DNA from 3 places in the Pontibacillus salicampi genome. Region 2 is predicted to be linked to each of the others. Evidence: riboswitches for the same ligand, from Rfam matches in the RefSeq annotation. Region 2 holds a riboswitch; each other region holds the start of a gene.

Region 1 (6,092 bases), on a different contig from region 2:
TTTTTTCTAAAAAAAGTATCAGTGCTTGAATCGGGCATGATGGATCTCCAAATAGACCTGGTGCTCCCATTGTTTAATGGAAAGACCATCTTTAAATAGAAGAGTTGCTTGCCCTCTACTCCACTACGAAAATAGATTCATTGAGAAATATCCATCAAAATCACCGCCCAGTACGAAGTGTGCTGGGCGTTTTTTGAGAATCTTATTCACATTAGGGTTTGAGCTTTATTAGTGTGTTACTTTTTCTTCATCCATGCCGGTTTGCCAAAGCCTTTAAACTCTTCGTCAATAGTTTCTTCAAATGCTGCTGACTCCACAGCTTCTTTAATGTCCTTTACGAAGGCAGCGTCTTTATCTTTAGAATTAACAACTACTCTGTTCCGATAATCATCTGGCATTTCTTCCAGAACGATGGAATCCAATAAATCCATTCCAGCTGCCAGTGCATAGTTTCCTGGAACAGCAGAAAGATCCGTACTATCGACAGCTCTGGGCAGCTGGGCAGCCTCTATTGGTTTAAATTGAATATCTTTCGGATTTTCCACAATATCCTTCTCAGAAGCCTTTAAGGGGTCAATCCCCTCTTTAATTGATACTAACCCAGCGTCTTCTAGCATTAACAATGTACGGGCCAGGTTGGTAGGATCATTGGCTATAGTCATCGTGCTGCCTTTCTCAATGGCATCAATAGAATCAAACTTATTGGAATATACTCCCATCGGAGCCGTTGGTACTATCTTCACCTCGGATAATTCCAGGTCATGCTCCTTCGCAAAGGCTTCCATATAAATCTTATGTTGAAATAGGTTGGCATCCAACGAACCGTTCGCTAGCGATAAATTAGGCTGTACATAATCGCTAAATTCTACAATTTCTACCTCATACCCTTTTTCCTCCAATATCGGTTTGATAGCCTTATTTACCATATCACTATAGGGTCCGGCTGTTGCTCCAAACGTAATCTTCTCTTTACTTGCTGATGATGCTCCTTCTTCTCCTCCACATGCTGCAAGGATTAATAGTAAACTTAATAAAAGCAAGCTGGTTAATTTTTTCATCTTCTTTCCTCCCGTGTATTATCTTTTATCTACTCTTTTGGAGAGAGTGTCTCCAGCGTACTGAAGGATTTGCACTAGTAATATTAAAATGATGACAGTGGTGAACATGACTGTGTTGTCATATCTGTAGTACCCAAATCGTATGGCTAAATCACCAATTCCACCACCGCCAACAATACCTGCCATGGCGGAATACCCAATTAAACTTATACTTGTTATTGTAACGCCACTAATGATTCCTGCTTTTGCCTCTGGTAACAGAATGTCCTTGATGATAAGCCATGGTGATGCACCGGTTGATATGGCTGCTTCTACTACCCCTTTATCTACTTCCCTTAAGGATGATTCTACAATACGGGCGAAGAATGGAATGGCTGCTACGGACAAAGAAACCGAAGCTGCTGTCGGTCCAATCGTTTTCCCAACAATTATTTGGGTGAAAGGTAATAGAAATACCAATAGAATAATAAATGGAATCGATCTCACTAGATTTACGACAGTTCCTACAAATGATTTAATCACTTTGTTCTCTAAAATAAGTCCTTTATCAGTTACATATAATAAAATACCAAGAGGGAGACCAAATAAAACAGCAATACCAAGTGAAATCCCTACCATGTACAAGGTTTCCAGAAATGCTTGTTGAAGTTCTGGTAATAGACTCACTAATGAATCAGGCAGCATCATGCAGCACCTCCAGCTTCAATAATCTGTTTTGCAAGTAATTCATTGCTTGCTGCACATCCTCTGGTTCTCCTGTTAGCTCCATGACGAAAATGCCTAATGGTGTATCTTGAATATACTCTATCTTCCCATGAAGAATGTTGCCTTTCACCAGGAAGGATTGAAGCATATCTGACACAATTGCTTCCTCTGCAACATCTCCCTTGAACTGAAGCTTTACAATAACCCCTTCACGACCTTTTGTTATTTTATCTGGTAAGCTAAACTGTAGCACACTCTCTATAAAGGAGGTGGTGAGTGCATTCTGGGGATTGGCAAATATGTCGTACACCTGACCCTCTTCCACCACTTTTCCATCTTGCATAACCGCGACCCGATGGCAGATTTCTTTAACCACTTCCATTTCGTGAGTAATGAGTACAATCGTGATTCCAAGCTCCTGGTTTATCTTTTGAAGTAGTTTCAGGATAGAGCGAGTAGTCGTTGGGTCTAAAGCCGAAGTTGCCTCATCACACAAAAGAACATGAGGGTTGTTGGCTAGAGCACGCGCTACTCCTACACGCTGCTTCTGTCCCCCACTCAGCTGAGCAGGATAGTGGTCCTTATGCTGTTCTAAGCCAACCATGTTCAATAGATCCAGTACTCTCTTTTCTCTATCTTGAACTGGCGTATTAGCTGCCTTTAGTGCAAACTCAACATTTTCATATACTGTCTTTGCGGAGACAAGGTGGAAATTCTGAAAGATCATACCTATTTTCTGTCTGGCCTTTCTTACTTGTTTAGCAGAAAGATTCGTTAATATCTGACCATCGATAGAAATGGTCCCCGATGTTGGTTGTTCTAATAGATTTAAACACCTTAGCAGAGTGCTTTTCCCTGCTCCACTATACCCTACGATGCCGTAAATCTCTCCTTGACGGATGGACATAGACACATTATCTACACCGATAATGGTGTTGTGCTTGGTCTGGTATTCCTTTGTAATATTTTTAATTTCTATCATCTTAATCCCTCCTCTTATTCCAAATACCCAACAACACAGCAAAGCAGCAATTCGCTAAAGCATTAATGAATAGCAAATACAAGTTCTCCTTTGAAACCAAAAAAGTCCCCTTTCATCTGAAAGAGGACTATTTGCACCTTATCTTTCAGAATGAACGCCTCATTCTGCAGGAAGAAGCACCACTCCATTGCGGAAGGTTGCTGGACGTCACAGGGCCTGTTCCCTCAGTCTCTCTTGATAAGTTTGTATTCGTTTTTTATGGATAGTTTACATCTTAATTCGTTTTGAATAGTTTGTCAATTTCTTTTGTCATTATTTTTGAGTGGAATATTGCTTCAAACGATCTAATGCCTCATAGATAAGTGCATCACTATGTACCAATCCAAGCCGCACATACCCTTCTCCATATTGACCAAACCCAATACCAGGAGCTACTGCAATACGTACCCGCTCTAGCAAGTCATCCGCGAAGGATTCAGATGTATGTCCATCTGGTACTCTCATCCAAACAAAAAAGGAACCTTCCGGTGGAATAACTCCCCACCCCTGCTCTTGAAGTCCATTCACCAAAATATCTTTTCTTCGTTGATACATGCTGACAAGCTCCTGTACGCTCGCTTCAGAATCTAGCAGCGCTGTTGCAGTGGCTTCCTGTAACGCTCCAAAAATACTAACAAAGTAGTTGTCCTGAATCTTTTCAATAGCTTCAATGACACTTGGATTACCAACAGCAAACCCAACTCTCCATCCAGCCATGTTAAAGGTTTTGGACATCGTGTACATCTCTACTCCAACATTTTTAGCACCAGGAACCTGCATGAAGCTAAGCGGTTTTTCTCCATCAAAGCCAATGGCACCATAGGCAAAATCATGCACGACACAAATATCGTGCTCATCCGCAAATTGAATCGTCTCTTCAAAAAAGCTTTCATCTGCCATGGCCCCAGTAGGGTTATTAGGATAATTAATAAACATTAACTTAGAACGATCTACTATACCTTTTGGAATAGCGGAGTAATCTGGTAGAAATTGATTTTCTTCCAGCAGCGGCATTGGGTGCATTTCTGCATTAGCTAGTGCTACACCAGACCAGTAATCCGGGTACCCAGGGTCTGGCATGAGAGCGACATCCCCTTCATCTAAATAACACTGACTAATTTCCACCAGCCCGATTTTACTCCCAAACATAACAGCTACCTCTGACTGAGGGTCGAGCTCTACCCCATATTCCTTTTTGTAAAAGGTTGCGATAGCTTCTTTTAAGAAGTCATATCCTTTAAAGGGAGAATACTTATGATAGTCTGGATTCTCCGCAGCCTCTTGAAGGGACTTGACGATATGTGCTGGTGTCGGTTGGTCTGGGTTGCCTTGCCCAAGATCAATAATCTCCGGACCATCCTCTTGTGCTGCAGCAGCAACTTTACCTACCAGCTTTGCAAAGAATTGCTCAGGTAGCCGATCCATTGTTTTGGACTGTTTAAACTCTTTCACTTACGTCCCTCCGTTCTTTTTTCTAATAATCTAATAATTGATATTATACGGTGATGGCCCATTTGTAAAGGTTAAGATATAAAAATTCATTCCAGTCAGAAAAAATCAACTAACTCAAAAAGTAAAAAAGGCTGTCGAGAATTTTTCTCGACAGCCTTAAGAGATCAATGAAATCTGTACTTACGCTTTAGTCCATTGCGCGTCTAGCTCTACATTAGCAGCTTCTAACGTTTGGAATACAGGGCAGCGGTCGTCGGTCTTAGCTTTAAGCTCTTGAATGCGCTCATCGGACTCGCTTGTTTGGACCACAGCACGAATCGTTACTTTTTGGAAATGGCGACGAACACCTTCTTCTCCCATCATACCGCGTGGATCTAATTCTCCACGAACATCAAATTCAATACCTTGTAAATCAAATTCCATTTCACCCGCTACTATATTAGCTACAGCAGATTCACAACCAGTTAATGATGCAAGAAGCGTTTCCAACGGGTTCGCTCCTTGATCTGTTCCACCTTGTTGTACTGGTTCATCAATTGTAATAGTGTGTTTCTTTGCTTTTGCTTCTACATGAGATCCGTTTGCTTTTGCTGTTACTTTCATTGTTACGTTTGACATAATGTGTCACTCCTTGTGTGGTAATGTTGCGTTTTTTAGTATAGTGATACTATTGTTGAGCGGCTCATTACTTTGTTTCACTTTCGCTAGTAGTATAGAGCCTTCAATGGTACTAATCATATATTGAGCATAGCTGTAGGGGGATTTAATGCTTTCTATCTCAGAAAGCGTGTCACCTAACGCTACTGTCCAATCATCAAAAAACGTATCTATTTTAGAACGAAATGCACTGTCATGCTCACTCATTTCTACAGCCAAATTCCCGAATGGACAGCCTTTTTTCACATTGGTATCCTGATAGAACTCCAATGTTTGGTTCAACATTGCCTGTAGTCTATCCTCTGCTTCTTGTGAGCTTCGCAGTATATTTTCAATAAGAGTAAGACTCCATGTTTCAATATACCTGTCCACGACAGCAATTCCTAGTTCATGCTTCGTTTTAAAGTAATGGAAGAACTTCCCTTTCCCAATATTTGCAGCTGCTAAAATGTCGTTAACGGATGTAGACTGATATCCTTTGGAACGGATTACTTCCGCTGCTACATCAATAATGTCATCTTTCGGTAAAGATTCTGTGGTCATCTGAATCTTCCTTTCCTACATAGGAACCAACCAGTTGGTATGTCCTACTATATAATACCCCCAGAGGATGTGGCAATGTAAATGCTCATAAGTAATGCAAAGCTGTTCTACATATTTTCTTCACTACTTCAAATACTAACCGTAACGATAAAAAGAGGTGATGGTATGGAACAACCCACTGCGTTAAGAGAAGGTCAACAAGCTTGTCAAAAACTTCAACAATTAAATCATGATCTCCACGACGCTAGAAATGACGGAGACACCGAACGAGCGCAGGCTTATGAGCAAGAATTATCAGAGGCTTCCAAAGCAGCCCGTTCCTGTCAAAGTAGACTGGAACAAAGCGGAGAAGACCTGCAGACCTTGCAGATTTTACAGCAATTACATCAAGAGTTAGAGAAAAGCAGTCAATCGTTGCGGTTACATTAGTACAAATATGGAAGCTTTCCGAGCTGGAGGGCTTCTTTTTCATTTACAAATATGAACAGGCCCGTATTCATTTAGAAAACCTTTACAGCATTGTTATTGCATTTCTAATAGTATCTATTATAGTAGAATATGAAAGATTATTTAAGGTAAAGGAGGTCATTGTATGAAGGACGAAGTAGTACTGGCACAATTTGAATTTGGGCGTAATGCCATTTTAAAAGAGGCAG
Region 2 (6,092 bases):
CTTGATTGGCTCGCTAATCAATACGACAACATAAAATTTGCTATGAACATACACAGCTATGGTGGTTATTTTATGTGGCCGCCAGGAGCATACAAGCCGGAAACTAGAGAAACGCTTCCACGTCCTACCGCTGGGGAAGAAGCTTATTTCTGGTCTGCATCCAGACATATTTTAGAAGAGATTCAGAAGCACCGAGGAACCGTCATTCTTCCAAGCAGAACAGGTCCGATACCTGATGTATTATATTCTGCGGCAGGAAACTCCGCAGATAACCTTTGGTATGATAAAGGAATTTACACGTGGAATTTTGAAGTTGGTGCGGATTTATGGAACGCAGAGGAAAACAAATGGGAACTAGTAGGATTCCAGCCGGAATTTGCAGAAGGATATGAAGAGGCGATGGAATTCTCAAATGGGCTAATCGGATTAATGGAAGTTGCAAATAAGTATGGGGAGGATAAGGAGGGCCCTACTTCTAACATGCTCCCAGGCAGCGGGAGATATAAGGGAGCTGTAGAGGTCAGCTTTGAAACAAGCGAACCTGCGACCGTCTTTTACACGATGGATGGCTCGAAGCCGACATTGGAATCGAAAGCGATTCAAGTAGATGGAATTAGAGGAGATGCAGAAACTTTAACTATAACAGAATCTACGATGATCAATTGGTTCTCTGTAGATGCTAGCGGTAATATAGAGAGGGGGTATGATCCACAGAAGGACGAGCAAGGATATCATACTTCCAAAGTTCAAATTGTTAGCAATGACCACAAAGTGGAAGTGGAGGAGCTAGCAGGTTCTAATAGGGTAGAGACGGCAGTGGAGATATCGAAGGACCTTTATCCAAAAGGATTTGCAAAGGATAAGCAGCTCAAAACGGTTGTACTTTCTACATCAAGCGATTTTGCAGATGCATTGTCAGCGGGTCCACTGGCAGCTCAATATGGAAACGCACCGCTCTTACTAACGGATAAGCAATTAAACAAAGAAGTGATGAACGAACTGCAAAGACTTAAGGCAGAAGAGGTTATCATTGTTGGAGGACCAGGAGCAGTGAGCCCTGCTATAGAAACGGCTTTAACTCAACAGTCCTATAGTGTGACAAGAATTCATGGGGATAATCGATATGAAACAAATGAGGCAATTGTAGATGCATTAGATGAGGTAAACGGAGTGTTTGTTGCGTCAGGAGAAAAATATGCAGATGCACTCTCTGCTGCCCCTATCGCTGCAGCGGATGATTGGGCAATCCTATTAACCAAGCAAGAGAAGGTATCTAATGAAGCATTGAATTACCTAGCAGATAAGCAAGTAGTGGTTACGGGTGGAACAGGTGTTATTGATAATAAGGTGTATGACAAAATTCATAAACAAAATGGAGATAAACTGGTGCAGAGAATTGCTGGAGCCGATCGCTACGGTACGCTAGTGAAGCTTCTTCAACAGTTCAGAGCAGATACACCAGCGGATACAGTCGTTGTTGCAACGGGTAAGAATTTTCCGGATGCGTTAACTGCTTCTTCTCTAGCGGTCTCTTCCAAAGCGCCTTTGGTGCTTATTAAAAATCAAGTTACGGAAGAAATGGCCCACTTCTTAACAGAGTTTGGTGATCAGACAGTAGTAGACCATGTGAAGGTTTCAGGCGGTATAGTGAAAAAGCATGCAGTGAAAAAAGTTGTGAATCTATTAGACTAGAACGAAAGGGGAAGAGAGCTGGCTGAAGCAGTCTGCTCTCTTCTTTTCTTTTATTTTATGAGAGGAATTTTATCATAATATATTGACATTTCTTAAAATTAGGCATAAGATTTTCAGTAATCCATATTATTTAACAAAGTTAATATATGTTTTCTTATCTCGAGAGGTGGAGGGACTGGCCCGGTGAAGCCTCGGCAACGGGTCATTTTTATGAAGAAGGATACTGTGCCAATTCCAGCAGGTGCCATCGTACTTGTAAAGATAAGAAGAGCTGTGAATACATAAAAATGTTCCCCTCTCTTCTTGCTTTAGGTAGAGAGGTATTTTTGTTTTGGAAATGAAATAGCAGTAGGTAATCCTGTGTGTGGAAGCACAGGTTGCTTTTAACTTAAAAAACCAACTAAACTGCTTGGATTAGGGTGTTTTGAGAAGAATAATGAGGTTACCAATGGAAAAGCTTAGTGAAATTATGAATCTGAGAGGTGAGTATGGTGGCATTTCAAGTATCAAATAGTCCTTTTACGAAAGAGCAGGCGGATCTATTAAATCAACTTGTTCCTTCATTAAATGAAAAACAAAAATTATGGCTCAGCGGATACCTTGCAGTTACCGAGGTTCCAGCCGAAGGTGAAGCGGTGGGGTCAGAGGAAGCAAATAATCAGGCATCTGCTGTACCGTTACGGGAGGTAACCATTTTATATGGCTCTCAAACAGGTAATGCTCAGGCGCTGGCAGAGGATTTTGGTAATAGACTACAAGGTAAGGATGTTCCTGTAACTGTCTCCTCCATGGATGAAATGAAACCGAAAAATGTGAAAAAGGTACAGGATCTTCTTATTATTACTAGTACCCATGGGGATGGCGATCCCCCGGATAATGCATTATCATTTTATGAATTTCTGCGTGGAAAGAGAGCGCCTCAATTAGAAGACGTGCGTTTCTCTGTCTTGTCACTTGGTGATAGCTCTTATGAATTTTTTTGTCAGACCGGAATTGATTTTGATCAAACATTAGAGGCGTTAGGCGGAGAACGTCTCGCAGAACGAGTCGATTGTGATTTAGATTTTGATGAGCCCGCTGAAGCTTGGTTCTCCTCCGTACTTTCTGTTGTAGAGGCACCTTCATCTGCATCAATAGAGGAGCCAGATGAGGCAAAACCACTACAAGACGAGGCTGTACATTCTCGAGGTAACCCATATCATGCTGAAATACTAGAAAATATTTATTTAAATGGGCGGGGCTCTAACAAGGAAACTCGTCACCTTGAGTTAGATTTGGAAGGTTCAGGGATTACTTATGAACCAGGAGATGCAGTTGGTATCTTCCCTGAAAATGATCCGATATTAGTTCAAACATTAATAGATGTAATGGAGTGGGATGCAGAGCAGCCTGTTCCAGTCGATAAAGAAGGAAGTACGAAACCTCTTCACTATGCATTGACAAAGGTTTATGAAATCACTAGTGTAACGAAACCTGTATTAAGGAAGATGGTGGAGTTTACAGAGCATGAACAACTGCAATCCCTGTTACAAGAGGAGCAAAACGAAGAGCTGAAAACCTACATGTATGGCAGGGACCTTATCGATGTACTTAAAGATTTTGGTCCATGGACACTAACGCCTACAGACTTCGTGAACCTATTGAGGAAAATACCACCAAGGTTATACTCTATTGCTAGCAGTGGTGCTGCAAATCCGGATGAAGTTCATCTAACCATTGGGGCCCTTAGGTATGATGCTCACGGCAGAGCTAGAAGCGGCGTTTGCTCTGTCCAGTGTGCAGAGCGCTCAGAGCCAGGTGATTCTCTGCCAATATTTGTACAGAAAAATCCGAATTTTAAGCTTCCAACTCAAGACGCACCAGTTATAATGATTGGCGCAGGCACAGGTGTTGCTCCATATCGAGCATTCCTTGAGGAGCTGGAAGAAAAAGAATCCGCTTCAGAGACTTGGTTATTCTTTGGAGAGCAGCATTTTGTTTCCGACTTCCTCTATCAGATTGAATGGCAGAAATGGTTAAAGGATGGAGTCTTATCACGAATGGACGTAGCCTTTTCCAGAGATACAGAAGAGAAAGTGTATGTGCAGCACAGAATACTTGAAAAAAGTAAGGACGTATATCAATGGCTCTTGAACGGGGCACATGTATATGTTTGTGGAGATGAAACATACATGGCTAAAGACGTACACAAAGCATTGCGAACAGTATTAGAACAAGAAGGGAACATGAGTGAAGAAGAAGCAGAAGAGTATCTCACCACGCTTAGAAAAGATAAACGCTATCAACGTGACGTGTACTAAGATTCTAACTTGAAAGGAGTAGTATGATGTCTACAGATAAGAAGCATACAGAGCACGGCCCTCCTAGTGCAATGGAGCACATTAAAACAGAAAGTAATTATTTACGTGGAACGCTTGAGGAAAGCTTTGCGGACAGAATTACGGCCAGTATTCCGGACGAAGATACAAAAATATTAAAATTCCACGGAAGCTACATGCAAGATGATCGAGATGTGAGAAATGAGCGAAAGCAGAAAAAACTAGAACCAGCCTACCAATTTATGATACGAGTTCGAACTCCAGGCGGAGTTGCGACACCGGAGCAGTGGCTTGTTATGGACGATATCGCTAACAGATATGGAAATGAAACATTAAAATTAACAACACGTCAAGCCTTTCAAACCCATGGTATTTTGAAGTGGAATATGAAAAATACGCTTCAGCAAATGAATGCAGCTCTTATGGATAGTATTGCTGCCTGTGGAGATGTTAACCGAAACGTTATGTGTAACCCTAATCCATATCAATCAGAGGTTCATGCAGACGTGTATGAATGGTCCAAAGCCATTAGTAATCATCTTATTCCTAAGACGATGGCTTATCACGAGATTTGGTTAGACGAGGAGAAAGTTCTTGATACAAGAGAGGCTGAAGAAGAGGTAGAACCCATTTATGGACCAACTTATTTGCCAAGAAAATTTAAAATAGGTATTGCAGTACCACCTTCTAATGATGTGGATGTCTTCTCACAGGATATCGGCTTAATTGCAATTTTAGAAGAAGGAAAGCTTGTCGGTTTTAATGTTGCAGTTGGTGGTGGTATGGGGATGACCCATGGGGACACGAACACATATCCTCAACTGGCACGGGTCATTGGTTATACACCAGTAGACCAAATCGTTGATGTCGTAGAAAAGCTCGTAACCATCCAACGGGATTACGGGAATCGTTCAGAACGAAAAAATGCACGTTTTAAATACACAGTGGACCGTATGGGCGTTGACTGGATTAAAGAAGAACTCGATCGACGTATCGGCTGGAAAATAGAAGAGCCACGCTCCTATCATTTTGATCATAACGGGGACCGTTATGGCTGGGTAGAAGGTGCAGGAAACTGGCATTTAACATTATTTATCCAGAACGGGCGTATTAAGGATACAGAAGAGTATAAGCTAATGACGGGCCTCAGGGAAATAGCCCACGTCCATACAGGGGATTTCCGATTGACAGCTAATCAGAATCTGGTTATAGCCAACGTAACAGACGATAAAAAAGCAGAAATTCAAGCAATCGTAGATCAGTATGGACTTACGGATGGAAAGCAGAACTCAGCTCTTCGTCAAAATTCGATGGCTTGTGTTGCTTTTCCTACCTGTGGGTTGGCTATGGCAGAATCAGAGCGCTATCTTCCATCCTTAGTGGATAAAATAGAAGCCCTCTTAGAAGAGGAAGGGCTGCGAGATGAAGAAATTACAATTCGTATGACAGGGTGTCCTAACGGATGTGCCAGGCCAGCACTTGGGGAAATTGCTTTTATCGGTAAGGCCCCAGGAAAATACAATCTGTATTTAGGAGCTGGATTCAGCGGAGAAAGGCTTAATAAGATGTATCGAGAGAATATTGGGGAAGAAGAAATTTTAGAAACGCTCAAGCCTATTATCTCTCAATATGCTAAGCACAGAAATGACAATGAACATTTTGGAGATTATGTAGTAAGAGCGGGGTATGTAGAGCCTGTATATTCCGGCACAGAATTTCATAGTTAATTTTCATTCGAAGCCTATGATGAGTGATCATCATAGGCTTTTTCTATTATTCTATACTTTTTTCGTATGACAAAACTATGTTTTGCGTATTGGTTTTATTATAGAACCAATGCTACACTTGAATTTAGAATATTCAGATAAATGAATGGTAATTATTAATTCACTATGTTAGGGGAGGCGTTGCAGGTGTTGGGAATGGAGAGTACGTCTATTGCATTAGTATGGCTGTTAACCATTGTATCTTCCATTGGCTGTATTCTATTTGGGTTAATTATGTGGAATAAAGGGGGAAATGAAGAATGAATATGTCAGTTCTAATCCCTCTTGTCATTATCTATGTTGGAATCATGTCAGG
Region 3 (6,092 bases), on a different contig from region 2:
GGATATTTACATTTATATAGTAAAATAAGATTATGTACGTTATTAAGGTAATGGGGCAGTTTTATTTAAAAGGGAGGTTTAAGATATTGTGATATTGTGGTCGATAATAGGTTTTTTAAATGCAACATTGGCAGTTATTGAACTAATAGTAGCCTTAAAAAGTAAAGATAAGCATTCATCGTATATTCATATTATGTATAGTTTAATGTTCGTTTCTTACAGTGTTTCTGCATTTAACCTAAATCTTCTTTACGGTGTTCCTGGCTTAATCATTGGTTTGTTAGCTATTTTTCTTAATTCCAAATATCGTAGAAAAAAGAGCATTTTCCAATAAGGAATTTGCTTTTTTTTTGTAAAATTGCATTAGTTTTTGCACGTGATTTTCCAGGTCATCAATAATTATTGTAGGTTTGCAAACTGGGGTGCATTTTCCTTTGAAAATAACTACTCAAAATACAAATAAACATTGCTATAACAATGAAAAATGAGCATCAAATTGCTATGCAATTCAACGCTCTTTTTATAGTTCAATTTTATTGTTTGTACTCCAAAACTGAACTACTTAATTATATTGTGGTACCTTTTTAGTCGCCTCAATGAATTGGGGGTTTTTTTCTGCGAGAGAACATTATAGAATAGATAAGGTCTGCTTGAAAATTGTGGTATCGTAGACAGAAATAACAAAAGAGGTGTAAGAATTGAAGAAGTGCATACTAACAATCGTTAGCGTATTCGTATTAGTTATAGCAGGATGCTCCTCTGATGCAAGCGGAGATACAGAAGCAACAGAGCCAAAATCAGAGAATCTAGCTACGGCAGTAATGGACTTTCAAATGAAGGTAATTGAAACCATTAATAAAGAGGATGCAAATATATACACTTTTGATAAGAATCCTACAAAGGAAACACAGCAAATAGCACAGAAAGAGGCAGCGGCTGTGGCTGATAAAATTGCTCAAATACAAGTCTCTTCTTCCCTGCAATCAGAGGAAGAACGTGTGCAGCAAATCCTAACTCATTTAGAGAAGGCCTATCAAGCTAAGGCACAAGCCCTTCAAGAAGGAAAGCCAGCTCAAGTGGACACGGAGTTCCCTGCTTACAATGAACAAATGGACAAAGCAAGCAGCATCTTAAACGATCTCTTAGAGGAAAACGACCTAATCAGTACCCCATTAAGAGGCGAATTACAATAATAGCCGCTTCATTGTGACAGAACATAATTTTGAATTAGCATATGCAACGAAAACAAGATACCTTTAAAAAAGCGTCTAATGAAATTGCCATTAGACGCTTTTCTATCTTTACCTTATTACATTTTAGAAACTAATTCGGCTAACCAGGCGGTGGCTACTGCTGCATAGGTACCGACAACATTACCGACTATCCCCATGAGCAAGCCTACTGGAGCCAGCGCTGGCTGGAATACAGAAGCTACTACCGGAGCAGAGCTCGTCCCACCTATATTCCCTTGAGATCCAACAGCGACAAAGAAAAGTGGTGCACGTAAAAGACGAGCAAACAGGAAAATAATCAAAATGTGAATCAACAGCCACACAATTCCCATTGCAATATATGCTGGAGCTTCTACTACAGCAGTAAGGTCTGCCTTTGCACCAATAGTTGTTAATAGTAAGTATATACCTGCATAACCGATATTACTTGCGCCGTAATCATCTAAACGACGAACTTTTGTAAAGGAAAGCATAACTCCTATAAAAGCAATTATCATAATCGTGTACGTACTCGCGGAAAGTACAGAGGTCTCAGGTAATGTCTCAGAGAATTTTCTAACGACATAAGAAACACCAAATCCTAACCCTAGAATACCTAGTAGTTGAGGAACCTGAAGCGGCTTGGATCTAGATTGGGCGATTTCCCCAATTTGGGCGTTAATTTTTTCGACAACAGAGTTATCAGCCTTGTTCCATTTGTTAAACTTATCCTGATGTCCTGCTAGTGCAATCATAATTCCCATCCAGGAATAAGCTACAACTGTATCGACGACAATGATGGGAGATAATACATCCTTTGGAGTGTCGACAGCTTCCACCAGAGCAGCCATGTTAGCTGTACCTCCAATCCAACTTCCCGCTAGAGCCCCGACCCCTCTCCAGGCGTCTTCAGGCAAGAAAGGCTGGAAGATAGCTAGAGCAATAGGCGCACCGATTACGACACCTAATGTTCCAGATAAAAATAGTAATATAGCTTTTGGCCCAAGCTTTAGCGTGGCAGGAACGTCTGTTGATAATAACAGCAGCAACAGGCCAAACGGTAATATATACGTACTAACGAAATCATACAATGATGAAGCATCAGGTATAATTCCAAGCGTGGTGGAAATCATCGGTAAGAAATAGGCCCAAATCAACGGTGGTGCAAAATGGAAAAACTTCTTCACAGCCGGTTGATTCCATTGAGATAGCATGTAAACTCCGCCTACTAAAGCAGACAAATATGCCAATAAGGCCATAGGTTCTTGTATGAGAGCAGCGTTTAATGTCAGAAACATGTTTCCCCTCCTCTTATTCTCTCTCTTTTAAGCTGACTTAGAAAATTATAGCACAAAGATGAGTGAATGCGTTTTCACATAAAAATATTCGAAACATTAAAATTATTAGCTCAATATAATATTTCAAGCACCTTCCTCTCGCTTTGGGTGGTGTTATTGCAGGAACTACTCTATCTTGGTTTGAAAGTCCTTCAAAAATGGTAGATTGTAAGAGGAAGATATTTTATGGAGGTGTTTTACATGTCAACTCTTACCGAGCAACAAATCAATCAGCATTTACGGGAGATTCAAGAGTGGAACTTAACGAATGATCGATTCATTCAACGTACCTTTACGTTTGCAGAGTATATGGACGGTATTCGCTTCGTTCACGAAATAGGCTCCATTGCAGATGAGAAAGACCACCATCCATCTTTACAAGTCGAATATGGAAAGATCATCGTTTCTTTAACCTCCCACGATGTTGGTGGCTTAAGTGAAAGAGACTTCGACCTTGCTCAAACCATTGATCGAGTTTATCAAAAAAGAGATGAATAGGAAAGAAGCAGAGAGTTCATACAACTCTCTGCTTCTCTCTTTACGTATTACCATTCTATCAACCCTTGTAAATGGGCTTTTAATATGGCATAACACACCTCTGCATCAGAAATTTGGTTCCTTTGTATGAGCTTCACGCATTCTTCCACACTAACCCAAAACAATGTTATGTCTTCGTGAGACTCTAATTCCTGTACATGTTGCGTGATAATATGGTTCGTATAAAATACATGAGTCTTTTCCCTGCTGTTCCAAGGAGCTGGAAGAACGTGACCTAGATAAGTCATATCATCGCATCGACAGCCTGTTTCCTCTTGAAGCTCTCTTCTTGCAGCTTCCTCCAGTGATTCCCCTTCTTCCACCCCACCTCCTGGTAATTGCACAATCGTTTCCTGTAATGCCTCTCTAAATTGACGGATTAGTAATACATCATGATGAACATGAGCTAAAACGACAACGGATTCTTCCTCAAAAGAAGCAGGTCCCTCCCCCTTATTACTCGAATGTAACAAACTTTCCATCCCCCTAATCTATCCATTACATTATTATTCAAAAAGAAATAGCACTGTTAATATTACATTATTCCATATAATGGGTATATAGTGGAAGATTTTGTTTATCAACTTAACTGCTGGCCCATTTCTTCCAACATAGCATAGGTGTGGTCTGGAGAATGCGAAAAAACATTAACTGAGTTAATTATTAAAATTCGGGATTGCATACTGTCCTTTCATGCTGTATGGTATTAATTAACGAAATAGTTTTACTAATAACACAATTTCATAAACTTCCTTATTCAGAGAAGCGGAGGGATCTGGCCCGTTGATGCTTCAGCAACCAGCCTAAATTAGGCGAGGTGCTACTTCCAGCAAGTGGGGACACTTGAAAGATAAGAAGAAGTTTAGCCTTGAGATATCAAGCTCTTCTTCGGAAGGGCTTTTTTTATTACCAAAATTATCTAGAAGGACCTTTGTTTCATCCAGTTGAGGACGTTTAAGATTTACAACCTATTGCTAAGAAATCGTTCCCATCCTTACATTGTGTCCTAAAGCTACAGACTGTTAAAAAGGAGAAGATAACTATGAGCAGACATCATCTTGAAACCAAACTAGCCCAAACAGGAAATCGCAGCGACCAAACAACAGGTGCTGTCAACCCTCCCCTACACCTATCAACGGCATATCGTCATGAAGGAATAGGCAAATCTACTGGGTATGACTATATTCGAACTGGCAATCCTACTCGTGATTTGCTAGAGCAATCCATTGCTTCGTTAGAGGAAGGTCTTGCAGGCTTTGCCTTTAGTTCGGGAATGGCGGCTATTCAAACGGTCTTTTCCATTTTCTCACCAGGGGATGAGTGTATAGTGACCCAGGACGTTTATGGTGGCTCTTACCGTTTGTTTGAAAATCATTTTAGCAAATTTGGTCTTACCTTCCATTATATAAATAGTACAGATACACAGGATTTTGAATCAGTAATAAACGAGCAGACCAAAGCGTTATTTATTGAAACTCCAACGAATCCGCTCATGACACAAGTAGATATAGAGCAGTTTGCTACCCTGGCACAAAAGCATAATCTATTGCTAATAGTTGATAATACGTTCTTCACACCATACCTGCAGCAACCTATTGTATCTGGAGCTGATATTGTAATCCACAGCGCGACGAAATATTTAGGTGGGCATAATGACGTGTTAGCTGGTCTAGTAGTTGCAAATGATGAAGCATTATGCCAGAACATTCAGGAACAACAAAATGCCAGTGGTGCTGTTCTTTCACCATTTGATTGTTGGCTTGTCATGAGGGGAATTAAGACTCTAGGCTTACGTATGAAGCAGCATGAAGCAAACGCTAAGCATTTAGCCGATCAACTGGAACAAAGTCCTTATATCAGTGATGTGTTGTATCCAGGCAAAGGAGGGATGCTATCCTTCCGAATTAAAGAAGAGGAAATGGTTCCTGTCTTACTGGAGAAATTAGAGCTTGTATGCTTTGCTGAAAGCTTGGGTGGAGTTGAATCGTTTATAACCTACCCTGCCACGCAAACACATGCTGATATTCCTGAAGATGTACGCGCAAGCTATGGAGTGTGTAATCGATTATTGAGATTATCGGTAGGGATTGAAAAGGAAGAGGATCTCTTACAGGACCTGGAGCAAGCTTTAGAAATAGCGTATAACGAGGTGAACCAGCATGTCTAACTATTCCGTACAAACATCCCTTTTGCATAACGAATATGCTGTAGACAAGTCAAGTAACGGTGTTAGTGTTCCCATCCAGCATGCATCCACCTTTCACCAGAATGACATACATGAGTTTGGCGCATATGATTATGCTCGTTCTGGTAACCCAACTCGAGAAGCATTAGAACATACAATTGCTGAACTTGAAGGTGGAACACATGGATTTGCATTTGCTTCGGGCATGGCAGCTGTTTCCACTTCCTTAATGCTATTGTCCAAAGGAGATCATCTCCTTATTACCGAGGATGTGTATGGTGGAACGTTTCGATTTGTAACCCACGTTTTATCACGCTTTGGAATAGAGCATACCTTCGTAGATATGACAAAGCTAGATGAAGTAAATGCAGCCTTTCAGGAAAATACCAAAGCAGTGTTTATGGAAACACCGTCCAATCCGCTCCTCAAGGTTACCGACATAGAAGCCGTTACTAAATTGGCAAAAGAAAATAACTGTCTTACTTATATTGACAACACCTTTTTAACTCCATTAATACAGCAGCCTTTCTCATATGGTATCGATATCATTATTCATAGCGCTACGAAATTTTTGGCAGGACATAGTGATGTTGTAGCTGGCTTAGTAGTAGTTCAAGATGAAGCATTAGCTCAACAGATTGGATTTTTACAAAATTCTTGTGGAGCAATCCTTGGTCCACAAGATTGCTGGCTTGTCATGAGAGGAATGAAAACACTGCATGCCAGACTTCGTCAATCTGTGGAATCTGCGCATCGCCTTGCTACCTATTTAGAGGAGCATCCCCTTATCAAAAAGGTTTATTATCCAGGGCTTTCCTCTAA

What was found. Region 2 has a riboswitch for S-adenosylmethionine ahead of ACFFGV_RS03690 (assimilatory sulfite reductase (NADPH) flavoprotein subunit). Riboswitches for the same ligand answer to the same signal wherever they lie in the genome.
Region 1: another riboswitch for S-adenosylmethionine. It lies ahead of ACFFGV_RS18590 (methionine ABC transporter ATP-binding protein); the one in region 2 lies ahead of ACFFGV_RS03690 (assimilatory sulfite reductase (NADPH) flavoprotein subunit).
Region 3: another riboswitch for S-adenosylmethionine. It lies ahead of ACFFGV_RS13425 (methionine biosynthesis PLP-dependent protein); the one in region 2 lies ahead of ACFFGV_RS03690 (assimilatory sulfite reductase (NADPH) flavoprotein subunit).

The regions. Positions count from the first base shown of each region.
Region 1 covers NZ_JBHLTP010000013.1:633,032-639,123, reverse strand. Annotated here, with positions in the region: gene ACFFGV_RS18600 (MetQ/NlpA family ABC transporter substrate-binding protein) at 237-1,058, opposite strand; gene ACFFGV_RS18595 (methionine ABC transporter permease) at 1,077-1,742, opposite strand; gene ACFFGV_RS18590 (methionine ABC transporter ATP-binding protein) at 1,732-2,745, opposite strand; SAM riboswitch class I at 2,881-2,989, opposite strand; gene ACFFGV_RS18585 (pyridoxal phosphate-dependent aminotransferase) at 3,058-4,236, opposite strand; gene ACFFGV_RS18580 (OsmC family protein) at 4,417-4,854, opposite strand; gene ACFFGV_RS18575 (TetR/AcrR family transcriptional regulator) at 4,861-5,436, opposite strand; gene ACFFGV_RS18570 (hypothetical protein) at 5,602-5,865, shown strand; gene ACFFGV_RS18565 (DinB family protein) at 6,029-6,092, shown strand, end outside.
Region 2 covers NZ_JBHLTP010000003.1:446,703-452,794, forward strand. Annotated here, with positions in the region: gene ACFFGV_RS03685 (cell wall-binding repeat-containing protein) at 1-1,692, shown strand, start outside; SAM riboswitch class I at 1,844-1,960, shown strand; gene ACFFGV_RS03690 (assimilatory sulfite reductase (NADPH) flavoprotein subunit) at 2,184-3,992, shown strand; gene cysI (assimilatory sulfite reductase (NADPH) hemoprotein subunit) at 4,019-5,737, shown strand; gene ACFFGV_RS03700 (symporter small accessory protein) at 5,933-6,040, shown strand; gene ACFFGV_RS03705 (sodium:solute symporter family protein) at 6,037-6,092, shown strand, end outside.
Region 3 covers NZ_JBHLTP010000011.1:245,896-251,987, forward strand. Annotated here, with positions in the region: gene ACFFGV_RS13400 (hypothetical protein) at 89-334, shown strand; gene ACFFGV_RS13405 (hypothetical protein) at 699-1,193, shown strand; gene ACFFGV_RS13410 (DUF819 family protein) at 1,310-2,509, opposite strand; gene ACFFGV_RS13415 (4a-hydroxytetrahydrobiopterin dehydratase) at 2,750-3,046, shown strand; gene ACFFGV_RS13420 (NUDIX hydrolase) at 3,094-3,558, opposite strand; SAM riboswitch class I at 3,836-3,942, shown strand; gene ACFFGV_RS13425 (methionine biosynthesis PLP-dependent protein) at 4,128-5,252, shown strand; gene metC (cystathionine beta-lyase) at 5,245-6,092, shown strand, end outside.